DNA from 2 places in the Peribacillus sp. V2I11 genome. Region 2 is predicted to be linked to the other one. Evidence: riboswitches for the same ligand, from Rfam matches in the RefSeq annotation. Region 2 holds a riboswitch; the other holds the start of a gene.
The links. A riboswitch is a leader RNA that binds a small molecule or an ion and turns the genes downstream of it on or off. The one in region 2 is predicted to bind ZMP and ZTP.
Positions count from the first base shown of each region.

Region 1 (7,508 bases), 1.8 Mb from region 2:
TATTCATGGGGTCGGCCAGCACGATCAAATGGACCGGGCCCTCTGTAATGCTTGCTTATGCCATCGCAGGCATTTTTATATTTTTCATCATGCGTTCTATGGGTGAGATGCTATATTTAGAACCGACTACAGGTTCTTTTGCAACCTTTGCAAGCAGCTATATACATCCTTTGGCAGGTTATATGACTGCTTGGAGCAATTGGTTTCAATGGGTAATCGTCGGAATGTCCGAAATCATCGCGGTTGGGTTGTATATGCAATATTGGTTCCCGGAGTTACCGGCTTGGATACCAGGTGTGGTCGCCATGATCATCTTGGGGGCTGCCAACCTCATTTCCGTTAAATCCTTCGGGGAATTTGAATTCTGGTTTGCGCTTATAAAAGTCATAACGATTGTATTGATGATCATTGCCGGCCTTGGCCTTATCTTCTTTGGAATAGGGAATGGCGGGGATGCGATTGGATTATCGAATCTATGGGCAAATGGCGGCTTCTTTACGGGAGGATGGACAGGATTCTTCTTTGCGCTTTCGCTTGTCGTGGCTTCCTATCAAGGCGTTGAGCTTATCGGCATCACAGCCGGAGAAGCAAAAAATCCAACGAAGACCGTAACAAAAGCGATCCAATCAATCATATGGCGCATTTTAATTTTCTATATTGGTGCCATATTCGTCATCGTGACGGTTTATCCTTGGGATAAACTAGATGATATCGGAAGTCCATTCGTTTCAACCTTTGCTAAAGTCGGTATCACTGCGGCGGCAGGCATCATTAACTTTGTAGTAATCACTGCGGCAATGTCTGGATGCAACAGTGGTATTTTCAGTGCAGGGCGTATGCTTTACACACTGGCATTGAACGGCCAGGCACCGAAAATCTTTGCCAAAGTATCTAAAAATGGAGTGCCGGCTTATTGTACGATCGCTGTACTATTAGGATTGGGCATCGGGGTTATCCTGAATTACCTTGCACCGCCTCAATTATTCCTTTATGTGTACAGTGCGAGTGTATTGCCCGGGATGATTCCATGGTTTGTCTTGCTTATCAGTGAGCTTAAATTCAGAAAGGTAAATGCCGCTGAAATGGAGAAGCATCCGTTCAAAATGCCGTTGGCCCCATACAGTAACTATGCGACAATAGCCTTTTTGCTGATGGTGCTGGTGGGTATGTGGTTCAATCCGAGTACCCGGATTTCCTTGGTTGTCGGGATCGTTTTCCTAGCCTTGGTCGTGGCAAGTTATTACATGCTGAAAATGGATAAACGAACACCATTGGATGTTAAATCCGATGATGAGATTTCCAGTTAGAAGCCTCGTGCCATTTCAATAAAAAGATGAGTTATTCTTTTATAAGGATATAGGGACATCATCTTGTTTAAGGAAACGTTAACATACTTAAATATAATAGACACTAATTAAAGTTGTGCATAAATTGTGGACAAAGCAAAGAGAGATTTTCTTCCCTCAGGCATTTTCCCAACTTGTGCATGACTTTTTTTTGAGGAAGAAAAGAACAGTTATTGTAGAAAAATGCTCAATAAAGGTATGGAGGATTTCAAGAATTTCCTCTGTTAGATCCAATAAAATTTTAACTACCTGGTGCATTGCCTCTATGTGAATGTTTGGATATAATTTGTAAAATATGAACGGTTTATTTTGCACGTATAAGCTCTTAAAGATTTTCAAGTATAATGTTAAAGGGAAAATGATTATATTGATGTAGCATGTGTTCTGTAAATCGAATGTTTGTTTTTTAAACCTTAATTCACCTGTTTTTTTCAAATTAAAATGAATATAGATAGGAAATTACGAAAGATAAATAAGATTATAGATAAAATATAAATGTTTTTCAAGTGTTGTGAAATTCAAAATAATCCTATATACTAAAAAAAAAGCTATTTTCCTATATGTAACTGGCGCAACATGGAGTACCATGGGGGAGCATATAGAGTATAAGCCGCGCGCCTGGGCAAACACTTGATTTATAGATCAAGTGTTTTTTATTTTCCTAGGAAGAGGTGTAGGTAGAGATGAGTAATATGCATAGAAAGATGGGGACTTTTGCTTTAACTATGACAGGTATAGGTTCTATTATCGGCTCAGGTTGGTTGTTCGGAGCGTGGAAAGCTGCCCAGATTGCTGGACCAGCAGCTATTTTTTCTTGGATTATCGGTATGCTTGTAATTTTATTTATTGCATTATCTTACGCAGAGCTTGGGGCAATGTTTCCTGAAGCTGGAGGTATGGTTAAGTATCCTCAATATTCTCATGGCTCTTTTATTGGATTTTTAGCTGCGTGGGCGAACTGGATATCCATCGCTTCGACTATTACCGTTGAGGCAATTGCTTCGGTACAATATATGAGTACGTGGCCTTGGGAATGGGCCAGATGGTCTCATTCTTTAGTTGATAACAATATCTTGACGACCAAAGGATTATTCATAGCTTCTTTACTACTATTGTTCTATTTCTTCGTCAATTATTGGACAGTTAACCTTTTTGCTAAGGCAAATTCATTTATTACTATTTTTAAATTAATTGTTCCAGGTGTAATGGCAGGATCGTTATTTTTTGCTGGATTTCATGGTGAAAACTTTACAAGTTCTCAAGGAATCGCACCATATGGTTGGGCAAGCGTTTTAACAGCAGTAGCTACTTCTGGTATAGTGTTTGCGTTTAACGGATTTCAAAGTCCCGTTAATATGGCAGGAGAAGCGAAGTCGCCGAATAAGTCTATACCTATTGCTGTTATTGGGTCTATTCTAATTGCAGGTTTTATATACGTTATTTTACAAGTTGTTTTTATCGGTGCAGTCGATCCGTCTATGATCGTGAACGGATGGAGTCATCTGAATTTTAATTCACCTTTTGCAGATTTGGCAATTGCTCTTAGTCTTAACTGGTTAGCTATTGTATTGTATGTAGATGCGTTTGTATCACCCTCTGGTTCAGGTGCCACTTATACAGCTACAACTTCGCGAATGCTTTATGGAATGCAGAAAAATGGGTACTTACCGAATATCTTTGGTACATTACATCCACTTTATGGTGTTCCTCGTCCAGCGATGTTATTAAACTTATGCGTATGTTTTATCTTTTTATTTTTATTCCGCGGATGGGGCGTACTTGCTGAAGTGATTTCAGTTGCTACACTTATTTCGTATATCATGGGGCCAGTTGCATTGGCAACATTAAGACGTACTGCTTCTCATTTTAACCGTCCATTTCACTTAAAAGGTGCTTCTATTATTGCACCTTGTGGATTTGTTTTTGCATCGCTTACTTTATACTGGGCGCGTTGGCCATTAACAGGAGAAGTCGTTTTCATCATTGCCATTGGACTACCTATTTACTTTTATTATCAAGCTAAAAATAAATGGAATGGATTCAAAAAACAATTTTTATCAGGTGTTTGGATGCTTCTTTACTTAGGTTGTATGATTTTGATTTCTTATATTGGAAGTGAGAAGTTCGGCGGAAAAAATATTCTTACATTTGGCTGGGATATGGTGGTCATCGCATGTCTGGCACTTGGCTTCTATTGGTGGGGAGTTAAGAGCGGGATTAAAACAGAATACATGGCTGAGGCCGAAAAAATCAACAAAGAATTTATCAATAAATAACTATTAGTGTAGACACAGCTATATGGGTAAAAAGAAAACATGGTTACTTTATGACCATGTTTTTTTTATTTATTAAAAAGTGTTCGCAAATTGGGACACCTGACAATATTAATGAAAAATTCAAACTTTTACCACACGTTTATAGCGAATCTCGCTGAATAAGGGATTGGCAGGAAGTACAAACATTTCATCTCCCAAGTCTAGTCGTATCTGATGAGAGAAAATGTCTCCGTTATATACGAATGAGTGATATTCACCAAACTCACCACATGGACCAACATCCTCTGGTGAATTTTCCATAAATTTTTGGTCCAGATTTCGTCCAAAAAAAGAAGGACGGGTTTATCTAAACGAATGCTGACAATTTTTGCTTTATACCCTAAATCAATAAATTCCTGGACTATCTGTTTCGTGTTGATTCCGGCTAAAGAAAGGATTAGTTCATAACTATTAGACTCAACTAAGTTCTTTTTGTACTCGATACAATCCTCCAGAAAAAGGTTTCCAAATGCAATTTGTAAGATACCTCCGTTTCCAAAAAAATCCACGGGGTCAATAAGGCCCTTTTCAAAACCTTTTCCATCATATAAAGGATACTGAATTTTGTATAATGGAATTCCAATGGATGCTGCTTGAGCTTGGGTCTTTTTTTCGTCTTTGCGAGTAAATTGGTGGAATTCACGAGTAAATCATGAAAACTTGCGAGTTAATTATGCTCTATCATATAGAAAAAAATTATATCCTACTTTTTAAGGTACGGATGTTGGAGTAAAAGTAAGAATTAGATTAATTGAAACCCTTTCCCGCCTATAGAATGTGTCTTTTCCTAAAGATTTTTCATAGTATATAACATCTTCCCTGCATCATCTGAGAAAGGGGGTTATATTTTGGAAAGGACAAAGCTTACCGGGCGTATCGTTACACCTAATGATGCTGAGTACGAGCATGCCAGGATAAATAATAATTTAAGTTTTCCTAAATTCCCAAAGATCATTGTGTTTTGTCAAAATTCCAAAGATGTGTTGAATTCACTGAAGTGGGCCCGGGAAAATCATACATCTTTCCGGGTTAGGAGCGGCAGGCATAGTTATGAAAATTTTTCATTGGTAAATGGCGGTCTAATCATTGATATTAGTGAAATGTACAAGATCAAGGTCAATCGTGAAAAAATGATCGCAAAAATTGAAGCCGGTGCTGATTTAGGGCAAGTATATAATAAGTTATGGGAATATGGCACGACGATTCCGGCTGGAACCGAAAGCAATGTGGGTCTTGTCGGACTTACGCTCGGCGGTGGAATCGGTATGTTAACGAGGCACTTTGGACTTACTTGTGACAATCTGGTTGAAATAGAAATGGTAAGGGCGTGTGGAAAGAAGGGCGCCAAACTCATTAAAGCAAATAGGAAAATAAATAGTGATTTATTTTGGGCATGCTGCGGGGGCGGAGGGGGGAACTTTGGCATAGTCACTTCTCTTACTTTCAGGGTTCACCCAGTATCCAGGGTATCGGTTTTTTCCGTTACATGGGGGTGGGAAGATTTTGAAGAGATATTTAATGCCTGGCAGGATTGGGCCCCTTACACTGATGAACGACTAACATCAGAAATAGAATTTAAGTCAAAGGAAGTAAATCAAATTATCGCTCAAGGTGAATTTGTCGGAACGTCATATAGGTTAAAGCAGCTTCTAAAACCTTTGACGAAAACTGGTTCACCAATAAATGTCATGATAAAGGAAGTCCCGTACATTGATGCTGTACGATTCTTTGATGATCCGAGTGGAAATCGACCGGGCCATCGTAAGAAGTCAGGATCTTTTATTGAAAAACCTTTTTCACAACAAGCAATCTTGACGATGAAGCATTTTTTGGAAAACGCTCCAAATGAAAATGCAGCCATTTGGCACCAATCCCTTGGAGGAGCAGCAGGCCAGGTCAACCCAATGGAAACGGCTTTCTATTACCGGGACGCCATTATTGCTCAGGAGTACAAGCTACATGGATCAACCCTGAAGAAGAACGGGAAAACATACGCTGGATCAAAGAATTAAGGAATGCCTTATCACCGTATACGACTGGTGACTATGTGAATTGGCCTGATCGGCAAATCAAAGATTGGCCAACAGCATATTATGGGGGGAATTTTAAACGGCTTCGAGAAGTTAAAACTGAATATGACCCGTTTAATACGTTTAAATTCCCTCAAAGCATCCCGCCTTATAATAGGTGGTTTTAAGAAAAACAGGGGCGTTCCCATTTTATAAGGTTAAACTGTGAGTAACTAAAAGGCCTATTCCGCTTAAGGATATAGGCCTCTTAACAAATAGCTTATGTGACATTCTGTTCTTAATTTACTCCGTTTTTTGAGTTTGTGCTACACTGTATACTTGACTTACATATGATTGGGCTTGTGCGATTTCCGAAGCAGCTTGTTTAATTGCTTCCTGTGCCAAAGTTGGGTCCGACGAAGATTTTTCAATTGCTTGACTAAGTAAAGTTTGAGTAAGGGTAACGTTTGCTTTTGCTTGGTTTAATTGATTGACATCAATTTGTTGTTGAGGCATATTGCTTCACTCCTTATGTCATTATTTGAACTACTCCATTAGGATGACCTTTCTTTTCTTTTTTATAAGGAGAAAAAAATATAACGTAGACAGGATGGACTGAAACGGCCAAGTCCATTGGGATAAACAATTAAAAAAAACTATGCAAAATTTATGGAAATACAAATTCGTAAAATAGATACACCCTTAGGAGTGAAAAACAGGCAGAAAGAGAATGAAATTATTAGTTTTATTTACTTAGAATCCTTAAAATTTCATCTGCATAAATAGTATTACCTTCCTTGAATATCATGTTGTATGAAATCGCAATAAATATATCGTTACTTGTTGGTTGTTCAGTTAAATTACACTTTACTTATTGGTTTTATAAGATTAAAATCGGAGAAAGAATCATTATAAGAGGAAGAGCTGATTGGACAACCAAAAGCTCCTGAACGCGATAAGCGAACAGGAGCTTTTTGCGTTCATTTTGGAAAGAGGAGTTGGCAAGATGAATATTGATCATATTGAAGCTTTTATGTATGTTGTTCACCTTAATAGTTTTCATAAAGCCGCAGAGGCAATGTTTTTATCACAACCGACTGTTTCGGCAAGAATTAAGACCCTTGAGAGTGAACTCGATTCAGTACTATTTGAGAGGCAAGGGAGAGGGATTATTTTAACCGAAAAAGGGAAAGCCTTCATTCCATTTGCAGATCAAATTATTCGTACCTTTCACCAGGGGAAAAAGCAGTTGAAAACAGGAAGCGAACTGGAGGAAATAACCATAGGGGCTAATATCATTACATCGCAATACTTTATTCCATATGCTCTTCCTCTATGGAAAAAGGAAAACCCCAATTTACGCTTTAAATTTATTTCAGCAACAAATGATGCATTAATGGAAAAATTGCTTCAGAAACAGGTTGATATAGCCTTTATGAAGGATGTTACACATAGTGGTCTGCAAAATTACAAAACCCTTGATAATTCGATTCGTTTAGTCGTGTATCCAGGACATCCATTTCAACTTCAAACTGAGCTAACAGTACAGGAATTAGCATTGGAGCCGTTGGTGTTTTTTGAGTGTGGTGCGTTTGACTGGAACCACGTTCATAAAATTTTTGAAGTATCTAATGTAGAGCCGCGCATTGAATTTCAGGTTGATCACCTGGAAGTGGCGAAGTCGCTAATTCTTAGCAGAAGCTGTATCGGATTTTTACCGTACTTATGTATTAAAAAAGAGTTAGAACAGGGCACTCTGGTTGAAGTGGATGTGTCACATTTAATCAAGATAAAGCAGCACATCTATCTAACGCATTTAAATCACGGGTTGGAATCAC
Region 1 is NZ_JAUSYW010000001.1:1,641,422-1,648,929, reverse strand. Features, by position in the region: gene QFZ73_RS07935 (amino acid permease) at 1-1,307, shown strand, start outside; ZMP/ZTP riboswitch at 1,899-1,977, shown strand; gene QFZ73_RS07930 (glutamate/serine transporter AimA) at 2,030-3,622, shown strand; partial or broken gene QFZ73_RS07925 (FAD-binding oxidoreductase) at 4,510-5,858, shown strand; gene QFZ73_RS07920 (hypothetical protein) at 5,974-6,186, opposite strand; gene QFZ73_RS07915 (LysR family transcriptional regulator) at 6,677-7,508, shown strand, end outside.
Region 1: it holds a riboswitch for ZMP and ZTP, as region 2 does, so the genes downstream of both, QFZ73_RS07930 (glutamate/serine transporter AimA) here and QFZ73_RS16650 (phosphoglycerate dehydrogenase) in region 2, are expected to answer to the same signal.

Region 2 (7,508 bases):
CATCAGAATTTTTGGGGAAGAACAATATAGGTTCATCCATTTGTGTAGAAAAGGTGTTTAATAAGGAATCGTCTCTGTATTTCATAGGGACGATTCTTTTACTTAGAGGAGTTGGGGTGCCTTCTGAATAAAGAAAGGTGCCATTTTGCCTATCTCACTAAGTAGATATATATGAGATAGTGATTTTGGTAGATAACTTTTGAATCAATCAACTCAAAATGAGTACAGATGGAATATAGATTGACAGCATTTTCCCTGTACTTCATACTATTGTAGTAACGGAAGTGACAGAATATTTAGTGAATTAGGAGGATGAAACTATGAAACCAGCAGTAATGACCATGGATTTACAATTATCAGCAGATGTTCTCAGGGAAAATGATTGTATAAGTTTAATACATGCAATAGCAGAAAAGGATATTCAAGTGGCTCAAATGCTTGATGTATTAATATTTGAGGATAAATGGGAGGATGGCATATGACTAAGCTCAGAATCCTTTTAACCATTCCAATATTGCTATATGGAATTTACATATTCGTTGCCATTCAAAACGATAAGAATATTCCACTTTATTTGCATCTTCTATTTGCAATCTACTTGATGTTGTTTGTACATTATGAAGAAAAAACGGAGGTGAAACCATGACAGATTTTTATCTTGGAGAATTTCGATGCTAAGCAAATCGTGATGAAAAAAGTTTTGACTTCAACTGAATGTATCAAGCTGCGTGGCATAACCCATGCCAGGCTGAGTTCGTTGTAATCCCTAGGTTCTCAACACGTGAGTCCGTTTAATATGGTCCACAATAAGTGGCTTGTTTTTGTTCAAAAACCTAAAAAAAGCCCCAACTCCTTAAAAGGATTGAGGCTTTCAGTATTTATCATCTTTCTTCCGGTTCCAATTAGATGAGGCGAGTTGTAACGATGCCTTCGATTTGTTTGATTTTTTCTTCCAAGCCAGGAATGATATCGCCGTTTACTTCACCTTCAATGTCGATGATCGTATATGCATATCCCCCACGGCTTCTGTTAACCATGTCAGCGATGTTCAGATTAAAGCTTGATACAGCCAGTGTGATTTGCCCAACCATGTTCGGAACGTTTTCGTGGAAAGTTGCCACACGACGGTTTCCTGTATAAGGAAGGGAAGTATTAGGGAAATTCACAGAGTTCTTGATGTTCCCTGTTTCTAAAAAGGTCTTCAACTGACGAGCAGCCATGATGGCACAGTTTTCCTCTGATTCTAGCGTAGAGGCACCAAGATGCGGAATTGGAACGACATTTTTCATTTTCAACACGTTTTCATTCGGGAAGTCTGTAATGAACTTGCCTACTTTTCCGCTTTCAAGTGCAGCTTGCATATCATTTTCATTCACAAGCTCGCCGCGTGAGAAATTCAAGATATGAACGCCCGGCTTCATGATGCTGAACGTTTCTTGGTTAAACATTCCTCTTGTGTCGTCTGTTAATGGAACGTGTACGGTAATATAATCAGATTCTGCAAACAATTCTTCAATCGTCATGGCGCGCTGTACATTGCGGGACAAATTCCAAGCTGTATCAACAGAGATGAACGGGTCAAACCCAATGACATCCATGTCCAAATCCAGGGCATCATTCGCTACAAGTGCACCGATCGCTCCCAAACCGATTACGCCAAGAGTTTTTCCCTTGATTTCTTTACCAACGAATTGTTTCTTTCCTGCTTCAACAAGCTTTGGAATTTGTTCTCCTTCGCCTTCCAGCGTCTTTGTCCAGGCCACACCGGCAAACAGGTTACGAGATGAAGCCATTAATGACGTCAGCACCATTTCCTTTACAGCGTTTGCGTTAGCTCCAGGTGTATTGAAAACGACAATTCCTTGCTCTGTGCACTTTTCGACCGGAATATTATTGACTCCTGCACCTGCCCTTGCAATTGCTTTTAACTGATCGCCGAATTCCATAGTATGCATGTTAAAGCTGCGAAGAACGATCGCATCAGGGTTTTCACTGTCATTGTCGACTTTAAAATCGCCTTTGTTGAATACATTTAGCCCGCTTTCGGCAATATTATTTAACGCTTTGATCGTTTTGACTTTTTCTAAAAGTAGTGTGCTCATTTTGTTTGCTCCTCTTTTGATTATGATAGTTTTGAAATTTCAAAATACTGACAAGATTTTTAAGCCCATGAAAATCTGCATACTTTAAACCTTCACTATCTGTTAATATACAGAAAGAGGCAAGGGATAAAATCCCTTACCTCTGCCCAGGCGAACGGCTACGACACTATGTGTTCCCTCACGGTTATCCGTGTTTCGCCAGTTGCACATAGTCTTTTCATTTATTTTATTCTATCAAATTATTCAGCAATCTTCAATATCATTTTAAAGGTTTATCTCTTTTTTTGCAGAATTCACAACTCACCATGGTTGCGAAACTTACAGTTTTATCTCCGAAAATAGGAATATATCGACGAAAACTATAGTTTTATCTCCGAAACATGGCTGTTTCAATCGGAATAAATTTCCAGAATATATTCTGTGACATACATGTTAAAATTCTGGATCTTTCATTCTTTAATGAATGGCTTACATATAATTTCCAAGGTGTTTTTTATCTAGTTTATTTTCCAAGAATTAATGGATGATTATTTCGGGCCAATTAGTTGCGAAATGGATAATATTAGTAAAAAACAAGGAGTATAGCAAACTTAAAAAGGAGGAACTAATATGCTAATTAGGGAGGCAACGGTTGCAGATGCGGAAGGGATAGCAATAGTCCATGTGGATTGCTGGCGATCTACATATAAAGATATAATGCCGATGGATTTTTTAGATAATCTGTCTTATGAGAAGAGGACAGAATTATGGAAAAAGAATATATCCGGTGAAGGAAATTATATTTATGTTGCAGAAAATAACGAGGGAGAAATAGCAGGATTTATAAGTGGCGGTAAAAGGGAAAAAAATCAAGTTGAGGATTCTGGTGATTTAACTGCGATATATATCCTCGAAAATTTTCAAAGAATGGGGATAGGTAAGAAACTCATCAAAGAATTATTCTTTAAATTCGAAGAACTGGGATTTAAGACAATTTTCGTAGAGGTGCTTGAGGATAATGATTCTCGATACTTCTATGAGGCATTTGGTGCTGAATTGCTTAAAACCGAAAAAATCAAAATGGCTGATGCTGAATTGAAACTATTGGTTTATGAGTGGAAAGACATTAGCCCAGTATTGTCATGAATGAACTTCAGGTAAGATCGCTAACTTAACACTTCAAAAGCAAGGCACAATCCTTCGTGAAGGATTGTGCCTTGCTTTTGATTTAATTTTGATTGAATCCGCTTTCGTCCATGTAAAATACTTCCCAAGAATGTCCGTCGATATCCAGAAAACTCCAACCGTACATGAAACCATGATCAATGGCTTCATTAAAAGGCTTTCCGCCAACATCCAGTGCCCTATTCACGATCTCATCGACTTCTTCCTTACTTTTAACGGACAGGGCGACGATGGCTTCCGTACTCGATGCAGAATCCGGGATCTCCTTCTTGGTAAACGTTTTAAAGTAATCTTCCACCAATAACATGACATATATGGACTCGCTGATAACCATGCATGTCGCATTTTCATTGGTCATTTGCTCGTTAAATTCAAAGCCGACCTTTGTGAAAAATTCCACTGAGGCATCCAAATCTTTAACAGGCAAGTTTACAAAGATCTTTTCTGCTTGAACTCCCATCCACTTCACCCTCGCTTGATTTATTTGTTCACTCACCTACTATTCGCTGCATTTTTCGATTATCCTGCTTGCAGCAAAAAAGGAGTGTCACCATGGAATCTTTCTTTTTACTTCAAATAAACACTCATTATCTCCGTTACATTAATATTTGCTTGGGTACTATTTGTTTTTTCCAGTTTTTCAACTAGCTCGCCATTCGTGACAACGATCGGAGTTACGATGCTTGGGGCTTTGGATTTTAGAAAATCGATATCAAATGTAACAAGCTTGTCTCCTGCTTTTACACTTTGCCCTTCTGCGACATGGACTTCAAATCCCTCACCTTCAAGGTTAACCGTTTCTAATCCAATATGAATCAACAATTCTATGCCATGCTTTGTGCGGAGGCCTAGAGCATGTTTAGTATGAAAAACCTGGATTACTTCTGCATCGATTGGAGATACGACCAACCCCTCCTCAGGAAGAATCGCTATTCCGTCCCCCATCATTTTACCGGAAAACACCGGATCCGGAACATCTTCAATATTTATTACTTGTCCATTTATAGGAGCCAGCAGTTGTTCCACACTTTCTTTTTTACTGAATAATTTTTTGAACATGATAATTCCACCCTTCTCTTTCGGTCTTGAATCCTTACATCTCACAAAGAAACGTTGAATATTTCGTTAATTCTGATAATAATTGGTTTTATTTTTTCGTTTTTGATTTACCTTCTGCTTTCTTTTTTTTGTTCTCATCCACTCTAAATATAACAATCTCGGTTATTAATTCATAAGGAATTGGCTTGTTTAGTGGAAACTGAACGGCCCCTTTTGAACAATTATATTCAGATAAAGCAGATTCAAACGCAGAGATCGCGCTAGGAGTTGGATAGAATCCTATATGTTTTTTATAGGCAGCGAAATGTACCAGATTTCCAAATAAAACAAAGGTAGGCATTTGATAGCTGATCTTTTCTTCTGCATCCGGAGCTGCATCCTTTATGACTTTTCTTAACGTTTTTAATATCTCCTGAACTTCTTCGGGAAATTGTAAAATATATTCATCAATCGAATGAAATGTATGGGTCCCCTCCATCATTTCTCCTTTCATCAATCCAAACTACAATACACTTATTATAACATTTCCCTCCCCCACCAACCCGAGCACCCGTCAGTTCGCTAACCTATATTAAGAGAGTCATTTTTTTAAGAACCCTTCCATTCTATTCATTACACCTTCTAGCATGGTTATCGACCTCGAAGTATTCAAAGGCTCAATATCCAAGGAATGGTTGGCATGCAGGATTTTATCCATGCTTATGTTCGTTTTACTTTCAATCCTTTCAATTTTACCTGGAACATAATAATGATGATCTTTTTCTCCTATAACTATATGTGCTGAATGATTGCTGCTCAATAACCCTTCAAAAATCGAATCGAACTTCAATAGCGGCGTGAGCAATATCATTTTGGCATTCATAAACCGCTCACTTTTCATGATTCCGTTGATGATGGGTATGGTACCAAGTGATTTGCCTAGAAACACTGTTCCTTGATATTCATGATTTTGAAGTACTTCCGTAATGACGGGATTCATATCATTAACGATCACTTTTGTGATATCTACCAATGGATGCTTGAAAATATCCTGGTCGTAAGCGTAATGAATATGCACGACATCATACTGATTTTGAAGCATCATCATCGTCGAATAATAGAATAACGGCTTCTCATACGTGTACCCCGCACCTGAAAACATAAAACAAATGGCTGGACTTCCGTTTTCAATATGTGTGTATGTAATTTCTTTTTCATTACTATTTATTGTTTTTTGGTTAACCTTCATGATAGATTCCTCCCATTCTATCGTTTGCTCTATATATTCATTAGCTACCCGCTGTATTCCTCCTTGATCGATACTATCTAAACAGAATCCAAGAATAAGGTTTCGTTTTTCATTTGGAATAGGTATACTTTAGCTATCAACCTATTTTATGGAAATTACTCTGTTAATCGATCAATCCAGCCCTGAAGGAGAGTGTGTAATGAAAATCAAAGTGTTATGTTTCATTCTTGTCCTGCTAGTCACTGGTTCCATGAGTACGATTCATGCAAGTGCCAACGATCAAAAGGTGAAAGAACTGGATATCGGGGAGTCTTTCGATGGTGCGGAAGGTACGATGGTACTTCAAAACTTAAAAAATGATAAAATGTTTATCTATAACAAACAGAGAAGTAAGGTACGCTACACTCCAGAATCGACATTCAAAGTCGCGAATGCATTAATCGGCTTACAGACAAAAGCGGTGAGCGATGAATATGAAGTGAAGCGCTGGGATGGCGTAATCAGGGAATTTGAAGATTGGAACAGAGATCATACACTGGCTTCAGCCATGAGGCATTCTGTGATCTGGTATTATCAAGCAATGGCCCGCGATATCGGGGCGGAAAACATGCAGCAATATGTGAACCTGCTCGATTACGGCAATCATGATATCTCCGGCGGGATCGATCAGTTCTGGCTCGATAGCAGCATAAAGATTTCTGCCCGGGAACAAGTCCAATTCATCGAAAACCTTGTAGAGGAAAAACTGCCTATCGATAAGCAGCATATGAGAACCGTAAAGAGAATCATGATCAATGAAGAAGCAGACTCATATGTGCTCCATGGAAAAACCGGTACACGCCTTTCCGATATGGGATTGGGCTGGTATGTGGGTTACATCGAAACGGACAAAGGCAAATGGGCCTTCGCCACCAACTTGGATGGCAGCGGAAGCAAAGCCAAAACGATTACGCTTGATGCCCTGAAAGGGTTGGATATCATAAAAGAATAAGATTTCACGCATGCTCTCAATCTTGGGCATGCGTTTTGCTTTGTCATAAAGGTATCTGAAACTTCACCTGATTTGTCAGCACACCCATTCAAAACTCTTCTAGACAAGCTCCTAATCATTTATACTCTTCCTTTCTTCTAACTTTGAAAAATGATAAATTATGAGTATTTCGTTTTTTAATATCAATTGTTATTTGATGCATGTCCTCAATGTGCATCACGTGTATGCCTTGTTGACGATATGTATTTATTTGATATAGTTTTAAAATAGTAATTCAAGACTGACTAAATAAAGTAAAAGTACTGCATCATCATAAAATGGAGCTAAGGATTATTTGTTTGTAACGTTTATATTAACTTTGCATGAAATAAAAAATGGGCCTTTAGCGAAAGGGGCACCTTCTGTGAAAACCATTCAAAGTCGCTTATTGTTAATGTTACTTCTTTTTATCATCTTACCGTATTTTCTATCAGTGTTTCTGATCTACAGCTATACAAAAAATAGCGTGGAGAGACATGAGCTTGAAAATAGCCAAGAACAACTTCAGAAAAACGCTGAAGAACTGGAGCAATACTTTGATGACATGATTAATCTTCCATATGTATTATATCGAAATCCCGATTTATTCCGGATTTTTAAAAATGGTTTTGAAGACTCGATATATTTTAACCCGATTGCGATGGAAAAAAGTATAGAAACCTTTTATCTGATGCGAAACGAAATCCGTCAAGTACGGTTTTATATTGATAAGGATAAAGAATCGTTTACAGTTTATAATGCGACGGTCAGTGCCCGGAAACCTCAACCCGATTTATTAAATGAGGATCCGATAAAACAATTTTATAGCTCTAACTCTAATTACATGATTGAGCCGCCACATCAAATTCAAAATTACAATGACACAGCGATCATTCCCCAGTCGGACGACACAATGGTGATGACTTTTCACCATAAAATAGTCGAT
Region 2 is NZ_JAUSYW010000001.1:3,403,852-3,411,359, reverse strand. Features, by position in the region: gene QFZ73_RS16665 (hypothetical protein) at 1-30, shown strand, start outside; gene QFZ73_RS16660 (hypothetical protein) at 321-482, shown strand; gene QFZ73_RS16655 (hypothetical protein) at 479-646, shown strand; gene QFZ73_RS16650 (phosphoglycerate dehydrogenase) at 903-2,102, opposite strand; ZMP/ZTP riboswitch at 2,240-2,318, opposite strand; gene QFZ73_RS16645 (GNAT family N-acetyltransferase) at 2,712-3,227, shown strand; gene QFZ73_RS16640 (VOC family protein) at 3,310-3,726, opposite strand; gene QFZ73_RS16635 (PTS sugar transporter subunit IIA) at 3,834-4,325, opposite strand; gene QFZ73_RS16630 (iron chaperone) at 4,414-4,803, opposite strand; gene QFZ73_RS16625 (alpha/beta hydrolase) at 4,906-5,553, opposite strand; gene blaOXA (class D beta-lactamase) at 5,753-6,544, shown strand; gene QFZ73_RS16615 (cache domain-containing sensor histidine kinase) at 6,948-7,508, shown strand, end outside.